DNA from 3 places in the Mesorhizobium sp. M7A.F.Ca.US.006.04.2.1 genome. Region 1 is predicted to be linked to each of the others. Evidence: riboswitches for the same ligand, from Rfam matches in the RefSeq annotation. Region 1 holds a riboswitch; each other region holds the start of a gene.
The links. A riboswitch is a leader RNA that binds a small molecule or an ion and turns the genes downstream of it on or off. The one in region 1 is predicted to bind cobalamin.

Region 1 (2,196 bases):
ATGGCCAGAAGGGCTGCGGCAGTGAGAATGATCTTTTTCATTTTTGGTACTCCAGTATCGTCTTTTTTCCGTCCGTCTAGCGGCGTGTCTTGGAAATGAAATCGCGTCGTTCGGACAGCCCCGATGTGGGAGGGCAAGGTCGTCTTTTCCAATCACGAAGTTGTTCCGTGTGGACCATGAATCCCCACCTTGAAATTGTGCCAATGGAATCTAAGGATGCATTTTTCTTCTTCATATCAGTGTGTTAGGTGTAGCCACCTGATGGATCACTGACTGTTTCAGAGGCCCAGCGTTCACACCGTCCTGCACGCACCGTCAACAGAAACGAACCGTTCGGTTCGATTTTAGGGCGAGCTAATAGTCACTTTTCGAAACCATTAACCTTTTTTGACCCCCCGCGAAGGGTCGGATTCGGGAAGATCGCAGCCGGCAAATGGCCGCCCGGGAGGTGGGATCTCGGCCCGCGACGAGCTGCAGTAGCGTTTCGCATGCCGTGTCGCGCCGCATGGATACGATGTCGTTTTCATGCCGACGGCGCGCCCGCGATCGTGGTTAGATCATACCATCTCAGGTGCCGCTTCGTGACGACGAGGCGGAGAATTGGGAAGCCGGTCAGAATCCGGCGCTGCCCCCGCAACGGTGGTGGAGTTCAAGTCGCAACGGGAGACCACTGGGCAACCGCCTGGGAAGGTGTCGCGATGGTCCGCAAGGACAACTCCAGAGCCCGGAAACCAGCCCGAGATTTTTAGACTCGACTGATCGCGGTGGGCGGTCAAGAGGTGGATAGCGCATGTCCGGCACACAGCCGGCCTGTGTTTCAATCCTTCCTCCATCACCACCAGTTCAGTCCTTAGAAACGAGGACAGGACATGGATATCCGCAACGACATGCTGAGGCTCCTGAAGGGGCGCCGGCAAGGCTTTTCGCTGGAGCAGCCCTTCTACACCGATCCGGACTACTTCAAGCTCGACATGGAGCTGATCTGGTATCGCGACTGGCTGTTCATCGGCCATGATTGCGAACTGCCGAAGCCGGGCAGCTACATCACCGTGCAGGTCGGCGATTATCCGGTCGTCCTTGTCCGCGACCAGCACGGCAAGATCAACGCCTTCCACAATTCCTGCCGCCATCGCGGCAGCCGCGTGTGCAACACGGAGAAGGGTACCGCGGCAAAGCTCGTCTGCCCGTATCATCAGTGGACCTACGAGCTGGACGGCCGCCTGCTGTTTGCCCGCCAGATGGCCGACGGTTTCGACAAGAGTGATTTCGGCCTGAAGCCGGTCGCCTGCGAGAGCGTCGGCGGCTACATCTTCATCTGCCTGGCCAAGGAACCGGCAGATTTCGCGCCGATGCGGGCGATGATCGAACCCTATCTTTTGCCGCACCGGCTGCGTGAAGCAAAGATCGCCTTCGAGAGCACGATCGTCGAGAAGGGCAACTGGAAGCTGGTCTGGGAAAACAACCGCGAGTGCTACCACTGCGCCGCCAATCATCCCGAGTTGTGCAAGACCTTCCCCGAGGCTCCAACCATAACCGGCGTCCATGGCGCCGACAGCGACCCTGAAATGGTCGCACACTGGGCCAGATGCGAGGCATCAGGCTTGCCGAGCAAATTCCGCATCGATCCGGCAGGGCAGTACCGCGCCACCCGCGCGCCCTTGCTGCGCGATGCCGTCAGCTACACCATGACGGGAAAACGGGCGGTCCAGAAGAACCTGTCCGACAGCGTTTCAACCGACCGCATCGGCTCCTTGCTGCTCTATCACTATCCGACGACCTGGAACCATATCCTCGGCGACCACGCCGTTACCTTCCGCGTGCTGCCGATCAGTGCCACGGAAACCGCGGTGACAACGAAATGGCTCGTCCACAAGGATGCGGTCGAAGGCGTCGACTACGACCTCGCTGAGCTCACCCATGTCTGGACCGAGACCAACGACCAGGACCGCCGCATCGTCGAGGAAAACGCCTTCGGCATCCTGTCGCCTGCCTATGAACCAGGCCCCTATTCGGAGCTGCATGAGGGCGGCGTGATCCAGTTCGTCGAGTGGTACGCGTCGTTCATCGGGCCGCGCCTTGCCGAAGGCGGCCGGCCGGCCCTGCGCAGCGTCGCCTAGCCCAGGGGATAAGAGGATGAATGCGATGACGGACCTTGGCCTCTATCGCCATCTCGACCAGATGACGCCCTGGAACGAC
Region 2 (2,196 bases), on a different contig from region 1:
ACGGCGGGCGCCTGCCTGCTGGCCATCGGCTCGCTGTTCTTCGTCACCGACACGCTTGCCGGGCAACTGGCCGGCATGCTGTGCCGGGTGATGGGAGCCAGCGCGCTGTCGATCACGCTCAACCTCTACATCATGGACCACATCCGCAAGACCGACTTCATGCAGGCCGAATCGCTGCGCATGGCGTGGTCGATGCTGGCCTGGACCGGTGGGCCGACGCTCGGCATCTTCCTCTACACGCGCTTCGGCGTCTATGCCGCGCATGGCGCGGTGGCCGTGTTCGCGTTAGCGCTGCTGGCATTGTTCTGGACCTACCGGCTCGGCGACAACCCGTCGATCCGTCCCGGCAAGACGCGACCAGCCAATCCGCTCGCCAATATCGGCCGCTTCATCGCCCAGCCCAGGCTCAGGCTGGCCTGGCTGATCGCGTTTGGGCGCTCCTGTTTCTGGACGACGTTCTTCGTCTATGGGCCGCTGTTCATGGTCATTACGGGTGAGGGCAAGCTGGCCGGCGGCCTGCTGGTTTCGGCCGGCAACGCGCTTTTGTTCATGGCGATTTTCTGGGGCAAGGCGGGAAAGCGCTTTGGCGGCCGCAGGACCATGACATTTGCCTATTTCGCCATGTCGGTCGCGCTTCTGGCGGCGGGCTTCGTCGGCGAAACCGTGCCGCTGCTCACCGGCGCCTTCTTGCTCTGCGGCGCCTTCTTCACCATTGCGCTCGATGCGCTCGGCTCGACCGCCTTCATGCGCTCGGTGCGCTCCTATGAAAGATCGCAGATGGCGGCGGTCTATCGCACCTATCTCGACTTTTCCGAGCTGACGCCGCCGCTGGTCTATTCGGTGGTGCTGGCCTTCTTCGGCCTGGGCTCGGTGTTCGTCACGCTGGGCCTGCTGGCGGCGGTCTGCGGCTTCGTGACGTGGCGCTATCTGCCGAAATCGCTTTGACCTTCATGGCGCATTCGCAACGGTCGCCGGCGGAATTTGGTTTGCCGGACGCGAGGATTCTGCCTATAGTCGCCGGTGTCGCCGGTTCCATTTTGGAGCCAAGAGGGAATGCGGTAAGGGCGGATTTCGCCCAATGCCGTGGCTGCCCCCGCAACTGTGTGCGGTAGTCCTCTCCATATGCCACTGAAGATTTTTCTTCGGGAAGGTGGGGAAGGACGCTGATCCGTGAGCCAGGAGACCTGCCGGCGACAGGAAACTGACTTCGATGCCCTCGGGTGGAGGGCGAAAGGACAAGACATGACTACCGCTTCCGTCTCCCTCGGCGCTTCCGTCTCCTCGCAGTCGCGCTTCATGCAGCTCGCGCTTGCCGCGCTGCTCGGCATTTTCGTGATGGGCTTTGTCGGCTTCTCGCATATCGATGCGGTCCACAATGCGGCTCACGACTATCGCCATTCGATGGCATTTCCCTGCCACTGACGAGGGGCTGACATCATGAACCTGTTTCGCAACGTCGTGTTCATCGCGGCGATCGCAGGGCTCGTGGCCGGCGTCGTTCTTGCCTGCATGCAGGCCTATGCGACCGTGCCGCTGATCCTGAAGGCGGAGGTCTACGAACAGGCGGGCGGCGGGCATCACCATGACCATGCCGCTCCGGCAGCAACGAATAGCAATGCCATGAGCACAGCCGCTCCGGCCCCTGCCGAAGCGACTGCTGCGGCGGAAGACGAGGGCTGGGCGCCGGCAGACGGTTTCGAGCGTTTCGCCTTCAGCGTGCTTGCCAACATCGTCACCGGCATCGGCTTCGGGTTGATCCTGGTCGCGGTTTCCGAATTCGCCGGCGGCATCGGTGGTTGGCGCCAGGGCGTGTTCTGGGGCCTGGCCGGCTTTGCCGTGTTCACGCTGGCACCGGGCCTCGGCCTGCCGCCGGAACTGCCGGCCATGCCGGCCGCCGATCTCACCCAGCGCCAGATCTGGTGGTGGGCAACGGTGGCGGCAACCGCTGCCGGTCTCGGCCTGATCGCGTTCCGCAAGTCGCTGCCGCTGGCGATCCTTGCCGTCCTTTTGATCGTCGCACCGCATGTTGTCGGGGCACCGCAGCCCGACAGTTACGAGACGGCGATTCCGGAAGGGCTGCATCACCAGTTCGTGGTGGCGGTGACCGTGACCAATCTGGTGTTCTGGCTGGTGCTCGGCGCGGTTGTCGGCGTGGTGCGCGGCCGCTTCACCGGCACCGCGACCAGCCTGCGCGAC
Region 3 (2,196 bases), on a different contig from region 1:
CCTGTCGCTGACCTATGTCGACGAGATCATCCTCGGCTACAACATCCGCATCAATTCAGCCTCACCCTTCGAGACGGCGCGCCAAGGCGTCGTGCTCTATGCCCAGAACGGCAAGGTCATGGTCAAGAACGCCGTCTGGCTGGCGGTCATCATGTGGGGCGTGTCGTTCGTCATCTTTCTGATGATGCTGGCGCCTGCCGGCGCCATTCTGTTCCTGATGCCCGGCCAGCTCGCCGGCTGGGCCTTCGTGCTCGCCATCGTCTTCGCCTGGGCGTTCAAGGCGGCCTTCATCGAGCCTTTCGCCATCGCTTGCCTGATGCAGGTCTATTTCAAGACCATCGCGGGCCAGGTGCCGGATCCGGCCTGGGACGCCCGGTTGGCCGAGGCGTCGTCGAAGTTCAGGGAGCTCAAGGACAAGGCGCTCGCCTCCTTCGGCGGTTCGCGCTGGGGTACGGCCGGCGCCACACCCTGATCGGCCGGGCAGGTGGTGTCTGGTGAGGCAGAAACGGTGTTGAGGCGCGCCACGGTGGACTTGAGCTGTGCCTCGCCTTGCCCGGAAAACGTCTCGCTCATGATCAGTTCCGGCAGCGGCAGCCGCCGTCCCCAACCATGCGTTTCAAGGTCCGGTTTGGAAGCGAACTCGGAAACACGGCCGACGCAGAGATAGGCGATTGGCGTTACGTGATCCGGAATGGCCAACAGCCGCTTCAGCGCCTCAGCCTCGATGATGCTCACCCAGCCGACGCCAACGCCCTCGGCACGCGCGGCCAGCCAGAAATTCTGCACCGCGCAGACGGTGCTGTAGAGATCCATCTCCGGATTGTGCCAGCGTCCCAGCGGCGAACCCTTCGAGCGCTGCCGGTCGCAAGTGATGCAGATGTTGAGCGCGCTTTCGCAGATGCCTTCCAGCTTGAGCTTGCGGTACAGCGCCTGTTTTTCCGCCTCGATCGCCGGCAGTTCCTGCTCGCGCGCGGCCAGGAACAGGTCGCGCACCTCCGCTCGTCGTCCGGCATCGCGAATGACAATGAAATTCCATGGCTGCATGAAGCCGACCGATGGCGCGTGATGGGCGGCAAGCAGCAGCCGCGCCAGCACGTCGTCATCGATCGCGTTGGGCAGGAAATGGCTGCGCACGTCGCGCCGCGTGAACATGGCGCGATAGACCGCATCGCGCGCATTCTGGTCGAATCCATCGTCAATGGCAGCGGTCATATGTTCCGGCATCGCTTGTCCCCTTGCGATTGCAGATTCAAAACGGTCAGAGCGTACGCTGTGCGTCCAAATGGACGCACGTCGCTCTGATGCCACCCGCCCGACCATGCGGATGACGATGCCTGCCAGGCCGGTCTTCTGGCTTGGGATCAACCCGCGTCCGGTGCCTTCCCGTCATCGACAGTGGCATTTACCGGCGCGGTCCCCCTCACAGCGTTGGGCACGCCACGGAATTCAACCGTGTTCCCGATTCTCCCGCTTGCGGCGGGCACCAGGCAGTACCAAGGACTTTACGCCGAAGCGCCGGCGGGGCCAATGCCTGCGGCGACACGAATGGACGCAGGCGCGATTTTCCCCAGTCATCGGCCGCCCGTGCATGGCCTTTGTCGATCGGGGTCACTAGATTAGGACGATGACCACCCGTCTCTACACGCATCCGATCTTCCTCGAGCATCTCACGCCGCCCGGACATCCCGAGCGGCCCGACCGCCTGCGCGCCATCGAGCGCGTGCTCGATGAGGAAGCCTTTGCCGCGCTCGATCGTATCCAGGCGCCGGAAGGCGACGAGGCCACCATCCTCTACGCGCATCCCGCCGATTTCGTCGCCCGCGTGCGCGCCGCCATCCCCGACGAGGGGATTGCCCGCATCGATGCCGACACCACTGCCAGTCCGAAGAGCTGGCAAGCGGCGATCACCGCGATCGGCGCCGCCAACGCCGCCGTCGATGATGTCTTTTCGGGCCGCGCCGACAACGTCTTCGTCGCCGCCCGGCCGCCCGGCCATCATGCCGAAAAGACCACGGCCATGGGCTTCTGCCTGTTCAACACGGCGGCGATCGCGGCGCGTTATGCGCAGAAGAAACACGGTGTCGAGCGCGTTGCCATCGTCGACTGGGACGTGCATCACGGCAATGGCACGCAGGATATTTTCTGGGACGATCCCTCGGTGCTCTATTGCTCGACACACCAGATGCCGCTTTATCC

Region 2: linked by a shared signal. The riboswitch ahead of EN925_RS29465 (CbtB domain-containing protein) and the one ahead of EN925_RS08545 (aromatic ring-hydroxylating dioxygenase subunit alpha) in region 1 are both predicted to bind cobalamin.
Region 3: linked by a shared signal. The riboswitch ahead of bluB (5,6-dimethylbenzimidazole synthase) and the one ahead of EN925_RS08545 (aromatic ring-hydroxylating dioxygenase subunit alpha) in region 1 are both predicted to bind cobalamin.

What each region holds. Positions count from the first base shown of each region.
Region 1 is NZ_RZQA01000106.1:8,650-10,845, reverse strand. It holds cobalamin riboswitch at 553-755, shown strand; gene EN925_RS08545 (aromatic ring-hydroxylating dioxygenase subunit alpha) at 870-2,117, shown strand; gene EN925_RS08540 (hybrid-cluster NAD(P)-dependent oxidoreductase) at 2,143-2,196, shown strand, end outside.
Region 2 is NZ_RZQA01000756.1:977-3,172, forward strand. It holds gene EN925_RS29460 (MFS transporter) at 1-945, shown strand, start outside; cobalamin riboswitch at 1,011-1,207, shown strand; gene EN925_RS29465 (CbtB domain-containing protein) at 1,243-1,422, shown strand; gene EN925_RS29470 (CbtA family protein) at 1,438-2,196, shown strand, end outside.
Region 3 is NZ_RZQA01000121.1:3,987-6,182, forward strand. It holds gene EN925_RS09305 (hypothetical protein) at 1-472, shown strand, start outside; partial or broken gene bluB (5,6-dimethylbenzimidazole synthase) at 595-1,320, opposite strand; cobalamin riboswitch at 1,323-1,503, opposite strand; gene EN925_RS09315 (histone deacetylase family protein) at 1,625-2,196, shown strand, end outside.